Regions from separate parts of the Roseibium sp. LAB1 genome, predicted to be linked through region 2. Evidence: predicted binding sites of a transcription regulator. Region 2 holds the regulator's gene; each other region holds the start of a gene.
What was found. The regulator PhoB, encoded in region 2, activates phosphate uptake and scavenging genes when phosphate is short. The targets are predictions, from matches to a motif close to TGTCATNNANCTGTCAT.
Positions count from the first base shown of each region.

Region 1: ACYQ54_RS08835 (alkaline phosphatase) is a predicted target of PhoB. The motif match lies at 1,580-1,596, and genes of this name have one in related genera.
Region 3: ACYQ54_RS20895 (esterase-like activity of phytase family protein) is a predicted target of PhoB. The motif match lies at 1,893-1,909, and genes of this name have one in related genera.

Region 1 is NZ_BAAGIB010000001.1:1,881,108-1,885,318, reverse strand. Features, by position in the region: gene ACYQ54_RS08835 (alkaline phosphatase) at 15-1,517, opposite strand; gene ACYQ54_RS08830 (DeoR/GlpR family DNA-binding transcription regulator) at 1,975-2,781, shown strand; gene ACYQ54_RS08825 (ABC transporter ATP-binding protein) at 2,778-3,866, shown strand; gene ACYQ54_RS08820 (ABC transporter substrate-binding protein) at 3,934-4,211, shown strand, end outside.
Region 2 is NZ_BAAGIB010000002.1:814,807-819,017, reverse strand. Features, by position in the region: gene pstB (phosphate ABC transporter ATP-binding protein PstB) at 1-445, shown strand, start outside; gene phoU (phosphate signaling complex protein PhoU) at 477-1,172, shown strand; gene phoB (phosphate regulon transcriptional regulator PhoB) at 1,253-1,954, shown strand; gene ACYQ54_RS13675 (GcrA family cell cycle regulator) at 2,196-2,732, opposite strand; gene ACYQ54_RS13670 (acetylornithine transaminase) at 3,173-4,211, shown strand, end outside.
Region 3 is NZ_BAAGIB010000003.1:609,370-613,580, forward strand. Features, by position in the region: gene ACYQ54_RS20880 (ArsR/SmtB family transcription factor) at 1-2, shown strand, start outside; gene ACYQ54_RS20885 (arsenate reductase ArsC) at 13-522, shown strand; gene ACYQ54_RS20890 (multidrug effflux MFS transporter) at 560-1,759, opposite strand; gene ACYQ54_RS20895 (esterase-like activity of phytase family protein) at 1,989-4,208, shown strand.

The sequences.
Region 1 (4,211 bases), on a different contig from region 2:
CCCTGCCGAATGGCTTACCGGGCGTTTACGGCGTGGTTCATGACGTGGAAGATCACGTTCTGCTCGATGGTGCCATCGACCAGATGTGCCCACGGACCCTTGGCGTAGACAGCAACATCTTCACCCGAATGGCTTTCGGAGGATTTCGGGATCAGGGCCTGCTGGACATAGTCCAGATCGGTAGCGGTTTCCTGGTCCAGGTCGGGGCGCGAGCCAGTGTAGTCGTTCTCGCCTTCGCCCTTCTTCAGAACCGAACCGGTGCCGTTGAGGTAGCCGATCACGGTGTAGGGCTTGCCATCGTCCGCAGTCAGGACCTTGTCGGAATGCTTGATGCCTGTCTGGGCGACGTCGTAGCACAGACCGAGGATGGCCGAACCGCGGCCGCAATAGCCGTTGAAGGCGATGGCATGTTCGTGGTCGGCGGTGACGATGATGAGCGTGTCTTCGTCATTCGTCAGTTCGTCAGCCATGGCAACGGCTTCCGCGAAGGCGACCCCGTCGCGCATGGCGCGGGCTGCATTGCCGGCGTGGTTGGCGTGGTCGACGCGGCCGGCTTCGATTTCCAGGTAGTAGCCACCTTCATTCTTGGACAGATACTCGATGGCAGCCTTGGTCATGTCGGCCAGGGAGGGCTCGTCATCGTCGGCGCGGTCGGCTTCATATTCCATGTGGCTGTTGTTGAACAGAGCCAGCACGGGGCTGGAGCCGTCAAGCTTCAGCGACTGGAAGCCAGTCGTGTCGGAAGCGAACTGTGCGCCCAGCCCGGTGGCACGCTCAACCAGGTCGACATTGTCTTCGCGGCGGCCCTTAAGCCCGCCCATTTCCTTGTCCTTCGGCAGGAAGTAACGGCCACCGCCGCCCATTGCGAAGTCGACGGTACCGGCTTCCATGGCGTCGATCAGCTGGGTCGCGATGTCTTTCTGCGCGGTGCAGCCTTCCGGCACGGCGTCTTCCCAGTTGCGGTTCGCAGTCTTGGCGTAAACGGCCGCCGGTGTCGCATGGGTGAGGCGGGCGGTGGACACCACGCCGACGGACTTGCCGGCTTCGGTCATCAGCTCGGAGAACAGCGCCAGCTGGTTGCCTTCAACCGTGGAGCAATCGTCATGGATTGCTTCTTCGCCAAGGTTGATCAGGTTGAAGCGCTGCTTCACGCCGGTGTTCATTGAGCCGGCGGTCGGTGCGGAGTCCGGTGTCTGGGCGTTGATGTTGTAGGTCTTGACCAGGGCGCTGTAGAAGTCCGGGGTCTCATAGGGGAGAACGTTTTCCTCGCCCAGCATGCCCTTCTGCTGGCCGTCGAACAGGCGGGTGGCGTAATTGGTGCCGACGCCGTTGCCGTCCGCGATCAGCAGGATAACGTTCTTGGCGCGGTTGGTGTTCGGCTGACGGTCCAAAATGGCCTGGATGGCAGCTTCACCATCCTTGAACCACTGGCTGGAAGCCTGCGGTACGGCGTCCTGAGCGAGGGCAACGGAACCGGTCAGGGCCAGTGCCAGCGAAGTGCAAACGATCGTTTTCATGATATCTCCCGGAGGTGAGGGTGCATCCCGGGTGCTACTTAAAAACGCTGCATGACATTTGATTGACAGTTAGATGACGAAACAGATTTGTAATTTTATTACATGGTTTGGAGCGTCGAGAGGAACTCTCCTTTTCCTGAGCCGTCTTATTTTTTGTCCAGCTCTGTCCTGCCGCCGGAACGCATGTTTAGTCCTTAACCGGGTAACCGGACTGCCTGCCCCGTGGAAATGATCAGACAATCACAGATGGAAAAAGAAAGTCCTGAAATCTGAGGATGCTGATCTGCCTTGTGTTCCAGGGCTGCCCGCAATCCCCTATTGTCACATCATTTTCATATGAGCGTCGAATAAGGTTCATATGAAAATGTTTTATCGGGCTTCGAAGTCAGACTTTTTCGAGTCAACATGATGCCTTTGATGCAACTGGCCTCCCGCAGCAGCAGGAGGAGAGGGGACGATGGCGGATCAGAAGAACATGCTTGGGCAAATAGATATTTCAAGGCGTCAGGCCGAGATTGCGGATCTGGTACAGAAGGCGGGGTTTGCGTCCGTCGAGGAATTGGCTGACCGGTTCGAGGTGACCACGCAGACAATCCGCCGGGACGTCAACGGTCTTTGCGAACTGGGGATCCTGCGCCGGACACATGGCGGCGTCGAGCCTCCCGCGCCGGCCTCCAACATCCACTATTCCACGAGGCAGATTCTCAATCTTCCGGAAAAGCAATTGATCGCGAACCTGGTCGCCGGTCATGTCGGCAACAACCAGTCTGTCGCGTTTTCCATCGGTACCACGCCGGAGATCGTGATGCAGGCCCTCGTCGGGCATGAAAAGCTGGCGGTCTTCACAAACAATCTGAACGTTGCCTTCACCGCGTCGGTCAATCCGTCGTTTCAGGTGACAATAACCGGCGGGCGGCTGCGCCACGGCGACCGTGACGTGCTCGGGTCCGCGGCCCAGGCATTCTTTTCCAACTACAAGGTGGATATCGGCATTTTCGGCGTCGCCGGTGTCGATGAAGACGGCACGCTTCTGGACTTTCATGAAGATGAAGTGGCAGCACGCCAGTCGATACTTGCCAATTGCCGCAAGTCCTACCTGGTTCTCGATCACAGCAAGTTCGGCCGAAATGCCCATGTGCGCGGCGGGCAACTCAGTGACGTCGATGCGATCTTCACCGATTGCCCGGTGCCGGATGTCTTCCTGGCAGCTCTGGAAGGCACGAATACGGAAGTGTTCGTGGCCGAAGACGGGGATGAGGCGTGACATCAGCTCCGCAAACTTCAGGTTCGCAGACACAAAGCGCCGGCAAGCCGATCGTCCTTGAACAGGTGTCACGCATCTGGGGTGAGACCGTTGCCGTCGATACGCTGTCGATCGACATTCCGGCTGGCTCGTTCACGGCGCTGCTCGGACCGTCCGGCTGCGGCAAGTCGACGACGCTGCGCATGATCGCAGGTCTTGAGAATGTCAGCGGTGGCCGCATCCTGATCGGCGGAGAGGATGTAACCGGCCGTCCGTCGGCCAAACGCGACCTGTCCATGGTGTTCCAGTCCTACGCGCTGTTTCCCCATCTGAGCGTCGGCGAGAACATCATTTTCGGCCTGAAGGTCCGCCGGGTCGGCAGGACCGAGCGGGACCGCCGTCTTGCACGGGTTGCCGATCTTCTGGGGCTCGGCCAGTTGCTGGACCGCAAGCCGGGCCAGCTTTCCGGCGGCCAGCAGCAGCGTGTTGCCCTCGGGAGGGCAATCATCGGCGAAAAGCCGATCTGCCTGATGGATGAGCCCCTGTCCAATCTCGACGCCAAACTGCGCCACGAAATGCGGGTGGAGATCCGCGCGCTGCAACAGCAGCTCGGTTTCACCATGGTCTATGTCACGCATGATCAGGTCGAGGCCATCACCATGGCCGATCAGGTGGTGCTGCTGAATGGCGGCCGGCTGGAGCAGGTGGCCAGCCCTCGGGACCTTTACGAAAAACCGGCCACGCCTTTTGCCGCCCGCTTCATCGGGACGCCGCCGATGAACCTCTTTCCGGCCAACGCCTTCAGGAAGCTGTGCACTGCGCCGGACTTCAAGCTCGGCCTGCGTCCGGAGGCCATGCATCTGGAGAACGGCGGTCCGGTCAATGCCTGTGTTCGTGCCGTTGAATATCTCGGGGCCGATGTGCTGGCCGATTGCGACGTTGAAGGTACCGGCTTCCAGGTGCGCCTTCCGGCCAACCGGGCCTTCACGCCCGGTCAATCCGTTCAGCTCGGCTTCTCGCCGGACGCCCTTCATGTTTTCGACGCAGACACCGGCCGCCGCCGGGACGATCTCATTTCCGAGTTCGGAGCCTTGTTGCGCTCCTGACCTGCTGCGCGCGCCCGCGTAGACCGACCGCAGACCTGCGGATTTTCAAACCTTAGGAAGTAAACTGATGTTGAAGTCCACTTTCCTGAAAGCCGTTGCGGCAACGGCGTTTACCTTCAGCACCTGGGCGTCCGCTCAGGCTGTCGATTTGCAATTCTATTTTCCGGTCGCTGTTGGCGGCAAGGCGGCTGAAACCATCCAGGAACTGACCGACGCCTATGTTGCGCAGAATCCGGATGTGACCATCGACGCAGTCTATGCAGGTTCCTATCAGGACACCGTCGCCAAGGCGATCACCGCTTCGCGTGGCGGCAACCCGCCCCAGCTTTCAGTGATCCTGTCCGC
Region 2 (4,211 bases):
CGCCTACGGTCCGCGGATCCACGGCCTGTCCCGCAGCAAGGCCGAGCTGGATGAAATCGTAGCGTCCAGCCTGCAGAAGGCCGGCCTTTGGGAAGAAGTGAAAAACCGTCTGGACGAGCCGGGCACCGGCATGTCGGGCGGACAGCAGCAGCGTCTTTGCATCGCCCGTGCGATTGCCGTGAGCCCGGAAGTGATCCTGATGGACGAACCGTGCTCGGCGCTTGACCCCATCGCGACGGCGAAGGTGGAAGAGCTGATCGACGAACTGCGTGAAAACTTCACCATCGTGATCGTGACCCACTCGATGCAGCAGGCTGCCCGTGTGTCTCAGCGTACCGCGTTCTTCCACCTTGGTGTTCTGGTGGAGGAAGGTCTGACGGAGGACATCTTTACCAACCCGAAGGACAAGCGTACGCAGGACTACATTACGGGCCGCTTTGGCTAAGCATTTTTTAGGTTTCTGAAGGGGACACAGGATGTCTGAACATACAGTCACGGCTTACGATGACGAACTGACGGCCATGGCCGGCAAGGTCGCAGAAATGGGCGGTATTGCCGAGAAAGCTTTCGCCGATGCGGTCTCTGCGCTGGTGTCGCAGGATCTGGAGCTTGCCAAGGCGACGATCAAGGGCGACGTCCGTCTGGACAGTCTTTACAACGAACTTGAAGTGAAGCTGATCGAGCTGATCGTCCGCCGCCAGCCGATGGGGCAGGACCTGCGCGAAATCACCGCTGCCACGCGCATTGCCAACGACCTGGAACGTGTCGGCGATCTTGCCAAGAACGTGGCAAAGCGGGTGATCGCCATCGACAGCGACCTGCAGAACAAGAAGCTCGCGATCGGTGTCGAACACATGACCGAGCTGGCATTGTCCCAGCTCAAGCAGGTCCTGGATGCCTACGCCCGCAAGGATGCGGAAGCCGCGCGCAGGGTTCAGGAAGCCGATGCCGAGGTCGATGCGATCTATACGTCCATCTTCCGCGAACTCCTGACCTACATGATGGAAGATCCGCGCGTCATCACCCAGTGCGTCCACCTGCTGTTCTGCGCCAAGAACATCGAGCGCATCGGCGACCACGCGACCAACATCGCCGAGAACGTCTATTACATGGTCACTGGCGAACGTCTGCCGGAAGACCGGGCAAAGGTAGACGAAACAGGCGCGGTCTGACCGCTCACGTTCGACGGATTTGCAAAAAAGTCTAAACGGCCGGCGCTCGGGCGCCGGTTGCGGTAATTGGAGCGAGATGTATGCCGAAGGTGCTCATCGTTGAAGACGAAGAACCGCTCAGCCTTCTTTTGAGATACAATTTGGAAGCGGAAGGGTACTCGGTCGAGTCCTGTGTCCGGGGTGACGAGGCGGAAATCCGCCTGCGGGAAAGCCTGCCGGATCTGTTGTTGCTCGACTGGATGCTGCCGGGCCTGTCCGGAATTGAACTGTGTCGCCGTCTCAGGGCGCGCGAGGATACCGAACGCCTGCCGGTCATCATGCTGACGGCGCGCGGCGAGGAAGCGGAGCGTATCCGTGGCCTGTCGACCGGTGCCGATGATTATGTGGTCAAGCCTTTCTCGGTGCCCGAACTGATGGCCCGTGTGCGCGCCATCCTGCGGCGGGCGAGCCCGGAAGTGGTGTCCACCATGCTGCGATCCGGGGATATCGAACTGGATCGCGAAACCCACCGGGTTCGCCGCAGCGCCAAGGAAATCCACCTGGGGCCGACCGAATTCCGCCTTCTGGAGTTCCTGATGACGTCGCCCGGCCGTGTCTTTTCCCGCGAGCAACTGCTCGATGGGGTCTGGGGCCATGACGTCTATGTGGACGAACGCACTGTCGACGTGCACGTCGGCCGGTTGCGCAAGGCTTTGAACAAGGGCAAGGCGAAGGACCCGATCCGTACCGTTCGCGGCGCCGGTTATGCTTTCAACGACCAGTTCACTTCAGCAACCGCCTGAGCACCTAATGCGGAATAAGCAATAAGGAGCCCGCTTTCGAGCGGGCTTTTTGCGCTTCAGGATGTTTGCCTTTTGGCGAGCCGACGGTGCGTTAGAGAATTGACCAAGAGCCTTGTCATCTCAGGATGAGATCCGGCATTGATGCCGCTGGAAGGGCTGTGCAACCCTCCGTGTGAAAGCCTAAACAAAAAAACCCGCCAGAACGGCGGGCTTTTCATGAGCTGGGTTTGCCTGGAGGCTATCAGCCTGCCTGGGCCATCGTCTTGCGATCGCGTCGACGGTCGGCGACCGGCTGATAGGCAATCTTGCAGTGATGGACACAATAGGGGACGCCGGCGTCGGACTGGCGGCCGCAGAAATAGAAGTCGTCGGTTGCCGGATCGCCAATCGGCCATTTGCAGGTCCGCTCGGTCAGCGTCAGGATTGTGGCCCGTTGCGAGATCGGCACCAGTTCGGCAATCGGTTCCACGCGCGGCTTGGCTTCCACCACAGGCGCCGGCGAAATGTCGGCTTTCAGGGCCGTTGCGCCAATTGACTGAGGATGAGACGTGACAGGTTTCTTCGGCGCGGCACCCGTCGCAGGCGCGGCCGAGCGCGGCCGGCGAGGCTTCGCGCTTGACGAAGTGGACTTGGCACGGCCGGACAAACCAAGACGGTGCACCTTGCCGATCACGGCGTTACGGGTGACGCCACCCAGTTCGCCTGCAATCTGGCTCGCGCTCAAGCCGTCGCCCCAAAGCTTTTTGAGAAGCTCAACCCGTTCGTTTGTCCAACTCATCGCCGCACCCTTTAGTTCGACCGACCTGCGGCCATTAACCCCGTGTTAAGCATGCACATGCACGCCTAATGCTGGCAGATCTAGTGCCTCTTGTTGATTTGCCTCACGAGATCTCGTGTCTGATTGCTGAGAGGTTACAATAACGTTAATTTGTCAGGCAACCGCCGGACCCAAACCAGTTGGGGATGAAACGACTTTTCCCCAATTATGGCGAGGTCATTGAGAATTTTACGAAATCTGCCTTCCGTGACATCTGAAATGTGTTGTGCGGCATTTCCATTGACAGCGCATGGTACCGGCAGTGTATAAGAAAGCCGCTACGTGCCGCCTCATCGGGGCGGCACGTTGCGTTTTGGCCCTTCGGCATCTTTTCAAGGTGACGGCCCGGCGTCGAGGCGACGCTGGGACAGCAAGGGCGTTTAAGGGAGACAAACGAGGTTATGTCCGCGACTGCACTATTCGGAAATTACGCAAGATCGAACCTGTCTTTCGATCATGGGGAAGGTGTCTGGCTGGTAACGACTGACGGCCGACGATTCCTCGATTGCGGTTCCGGCATCGCGGTCAACGCACTCGGTCATGCCCATCCGCATCTGGTCAAGGCATTGCAGGATCAGGCCGCCAAGCTATGGCATACGTCCAACCTGCACCAGATCCCCGATGGCGAGCGGCTGGCGCAGCGCCTGTGCGCGGCTACCTTCGCCGACAAGGTGCTGTTCGTGAATTCCGGCGCCGAGGCGATGGAAGCCGCGATCAAATGCGCGCGCCGCTATCATTATGACAATGGCAATCCCGAACGGTTCCACATCGTTACCTTCGAAGGCGCCTTCCATGGCCGGACCATCGCGACCATCGCGGCTGGCGGCCAGGCAAAATATCTTGAGGGTTTCGGTCCGAAGGCTCCCGGTTTCGACCAGGTGCCGGCTGGTGATCTGGACGCGTTGAAAGACGCCGTCGGCCCTCATACGGCGGCCATCGCCATCGAACCCGTTCAGGGCGAGGGCGGTATTCGTGAGATCCCGGCCGACTTCCTGCGCGCGCTGCGCAAGATCTGCGACGACAACGGCATTCTGCTGATCTTCGACGAGATCCAGACCGGCGTCGGACGGACCGGCAAGCTGTTCGCTCACCAGTGGGCGGGCGTTGAGCCGGACCTGATGGCGATTGCCAAGGGGATCGGCGGCGGTTTCCCGATGGGCGCATGCCTTGCAACCGAGGAAACGGCGGCAGCCCTTTCTCCCGGAACGCATGGCACCACTTTTGGCGGCAATCCGCTGGCAATGGCGGTTGGCAATGCGGTGCTGGACGTGGTGCTGGAAGACGGTTTCCTGGAAAGCGTGCGGCAGAAGGGGCTGAGTTTCAAGCAGAAGCTGGCCGGGCTCGTGGACAGCCATCCGGACGTGCTGGCGGAAGTGCGCGGCAATGGCCTGATGCTCGGTCTGAAATGCGTGGTGCCGGTAGCCGATTACGTTCTTGCGG
Region 3 (4,211 bases), on a different contig from region 2:
AAGGGGGACCAGATGTCCGGCGATGTCTTTAATGTGCTGTTCCTGTGCACGGGCAATTCCGCCCGGTCGATCATGGCGGAAGCCATCTTGAATCGGGAGGGGCAAGGCCGGTTCAAGGCCTTTTCCGCCGGCTCGCAACCAGCCGGAGCCGTGCGCCCGGAGGCATTGGCGCTGCTGAGCAAGCTCAATCACAAGACGGACGGCCTGCGATCGAAGGACTGGGCCGAGTTTGCGGTGCCGGACGCGCCGGTCATGGATTTCGTTTTTACCGTCTGCGACAATGCGGCGAAGGAAACCTGTCCCGTCTGGCCGGGCCAGCCGATGTCTGCCCATTGGGGCCTGCCGGATCCGGCAGCCGTTACCGGAAGCGACAGCGAAAGAGCGGTCGCATTCAACGAGGCCTTCCGGATGCTCAGCAACCGGATATCGGTGTTCGTGAACCTGCCGATGTCTTCACTCGACCGGCTGTCCCTGAAGAAAAAACTCGATCAGATCGGCCAGTCCGCCGAGGAGCCAGTGTGAAGCTGCTCCGGCGGGCGGGTTTCAAGACACAATCGGATCAGGCGACTGCCTGGCCTTCGCGCCTTGTTCGCAGGGTCAGGAGGGAGATAACCAAGGCGATGAACGCGCAGGCGGCTACGGCGCTGACCAGCGGCAATGCGGTCCGGTCGAAGAACGGGCTGCAGATCAGGATCATCACACCACCGGCAACCATCTGAAAGGTGCCGCCGAGGGAAGAGGCCATGCCGGCATGTTCGCCATGTTCTTCCAGCGCCATGACCATGACCGGGGCGATGACCTGGCCAAGGCAGGTGTTGCCAATGAAGAACAGGCCCATCAGGACCGGCAGGTCGTCAATGCCGCTCCAGACCAGAATGACCAGGAGGGCGTTGGCCGCGGCAAAACCGCTGACTGCGACAAGTGCCACCCTGGCCATGCCGAAGCGCTCACCCAACGAAGCGGCGAACTGGGAGGATGCAAAGAAGCCGATCGCGTTCAACGCGAAGACAAGGCTGAAGGCCGTCGGCGTCAACTGGTACTGGGTCATGTAGACCAGAGGCGCGGCGGCGATGAAGACGAAGAAACTCGCCAGCGAGAAGCCCCCGATCAGCGTCAGCCCCATGAACCTGCTGTCGCGCAACAGATAGATGGCGCTGCGCAGCATCGCCGTCGGATCGATCTTGCCCCGGCGTTCGACCGGCAGCGTCTCGGGCAGCAAGAAGGCCATTTGCAGCATGGCGAGAAGAGAGATCACGCCCAGGGCCACAAAGATCAGTCGCCAGCTTCCGAACTGGATGATCAAGCTGCCGGCAAGCGGCGCCAGCATCGGGGAAACACTGAAGACCAGCATGACCAGCGCCATGAGCCGGGTAGCCCTGGGTCCGGTGTGAAGGTCCCGGACGACGGCGCGGACGATGACCATGGGCGCGCCTGCACCGAGTGCCTGCACGAAACGGCCGAGCGTCAATGCCGAGATGTCGACCGCAGTCGCACACATGACCGAGCCGATGAGAAACACGACGAGGCCGAGAAAGGCCGGTAACTTGCGGCCGAACCGGTCGGCCAACGGACCGTAGATCAGCTGGGCAAAGCCGAAGGCGATGAAATAGACCGTGAAGGTCATGTGGACCGCTGCGTCGTCCGTCTGCAAGGCCCGCACGATTTCCGGCATGGCGGGCAGATATAGGTCGATCGCAAATGGACCGACAGCAGCGAGAAGCCCCAGCACAATGGCGGAGCGGACAAAACCGATCTGCATTGGAAAATCCGATGAAAAATGCGCCGGAGGCACAAACGCGGGAAAGTATGGAAGGTGGAGGAAACGGCAAACGCCGAGACAGCCTTGATATGATGTAAGTGCTCGAAATGCAAATTCAAGGCAGGCCGGGTGTTGTCATGAAAGCTTCATGCAACTGTCACCGATATTGTAATCAGGACCACTAGCTTGCGCGCACCATCAACCCGATATTTTTGTGGGAGCGAGTGCAATGGCGGACCTTCGTGGGCGCTTTTTAAAAGGTGTCAGCCTCTCTGTTCTGTTTGGCCTTGGCGCCATGTCGGCAGCTCAGGCCGAGTATTTCGAGCGTATCAATACATTCCCGGTCTACAAGACCCTCCCGGAAGGTGTCGATCAGGCAACTGAAACCGTTGCCGAGATCATCTCAGCCACCAAGGATGGCCGCACACTCGTCTTCACCGACAGCCCGGGCGAAGCCATCGTCTTCGTCAATGCGGCCAACCCGCTGAACCTGCTGCCGATGGGCCGGACCGCCCTTGGTGGTGAGCCGACCTCCGTCACCGTGGGCAAAACTTTTGCCTATGCCGGCGTCAACACTTCCGAAGACTACGTCAACGCCTCCGGTCATCTGGCCGTGATTGCTCTCGACGGGCTCGGCATCACCGCGAAATGCGATGCCAAGGGGCAGCCGGACAGTATCGCCATTTCCCCGGACGGCAAGTTCGTTGCCATCGCCATCGAGAACGAGCGCGATGAAGACCTGAACGACGGCGTGATCCCGCAGATGCCTGCCGGCCATCTGGCGATCTTCGATCTGGACGAAAGCGGCGCGCCGACCAACTGCGATGCGGTCCGCATTGTCGACCTGACCGGTCTTGCCGAAATCGCGCCGACAGATCCTGAGCCGGAATTCGTTTCGATCAACTCCAGGAACCAGGTTGTCGTCACCCTGCAGGAAAACAACCACATTGCCGTGGTCGATCTGGTCTCCGGCGAGGTTGTCAGCCATTTCTCCGCCGGCACGTCGTCCGCCGAAAACATTCCGGTAATCAAGGCGCGCATGAGTGATGCCTCCGGGTCGATCGAAAACGTCAAGCGTGAACCGGATGCGGTTGCCTGGCTTGATGATGAGCGTTTCGTCACCGCGAACGAAGGCGACTACGAAGGCGGTTCCCGCGGCTTCACCATCTGGAACACCAAGGGCGAGGTCCTGTTCGACAGTGGCAACCAGATGGAGCATCTGGGCATGTCGTATGGCCATTATCCGGCCAAGCGGGCCGCCAAGAAAGGCACCGAGCCGGAAGGCGTGACCGTCGGCGAATTTGGCGGCGAGAAGCTGATCTTCGTCAATTCCGAGCGCGGCAACTTCGTCGCTGTCTACAAGGACACCGGTGCCGAGCCGGAATTCGTCCAGTTCCTGCCGACGCACGTCGGTCCGGAAGGCTCTCTGGCAATCCCGAGCCGCGACCTGTTCGTGGTGGCCAACGAGGTCGACAGTGCGGAAGACAACGTTCGTGCGCAGGTCTCCCTCTACAAGTTCGGTGCGGACGCCTCGTCCTATCCGATGGTTGCTTCCGACGTCGATCCGGAAAAGGGTGCGCCGATCGGTTGGGGCGCGCTGTCCGGTCTGGCAGCGGACCCGGCGGATGCCAACAAGCTCTATGCGGTCAGCGACAGCTTCTATGACGATGCCCGCATCTACACGCTGGATATCTCCTCCAAGCCGGCCAAGATTGTCGGCTATGCCACCGTTCAGGACGGCAAGCAGGCGAAACTGGACCTGGAAGGCATTTCCATTGCCAAGGATGGCGGCTTCTGGCTGGCTTCCGAGGGCAACCTGGACAAGGACCTGCAGCACCTGTTGCTGAAAGTCAGTGCCGACGGTCAGGTTGAGGAAGAAATCACACTTCCGGAAGAGCTGAACGTCCAGTCTGTCCGCTTCTCCTTCGAAGGCGTTGCCGAGTTCGAAATGGACGGCAAGACGCTGGTGGCCGTAGCCGTTCAGCGCGAATGGAAGGACGATCCGAAGGGCATGGTGAAGCTGGCGATCTATGATCCGGCCGAGAAGTCCTGGGGCTTCGTCCACTATCCGCTCGACAAGCCGAAGAGCGCAGCCGGTGGCTGGGTCGGCCTGTCTGAAATCGTCTCCATGGGCAACGGCAAGTTCGCCATTCTGGAGCGCGACAACAAGGGCGGTGAAGACGCAGCCATCAAGCAGATCACCACGATCTCCCTGGACGGCGTGACACCGGCTGCCTACGGGGCCGACCTGCCGGTCGTCGAGAAACATTATGCCATGGACATCCTGCCGGCGCTGGCAGAAGGCAAGGGCTGGGTTCTCGACAAGCCGGAAGGCCTGACAATCACCGCCGACGGCCGCCTGATCCTGGTGACCGACAATGATGGTGTCGACGATGCGCCCGGTGAAACGCAGCTGATCGACCTCGGCCCGGCAAGCCGCCTGAAATAAGGC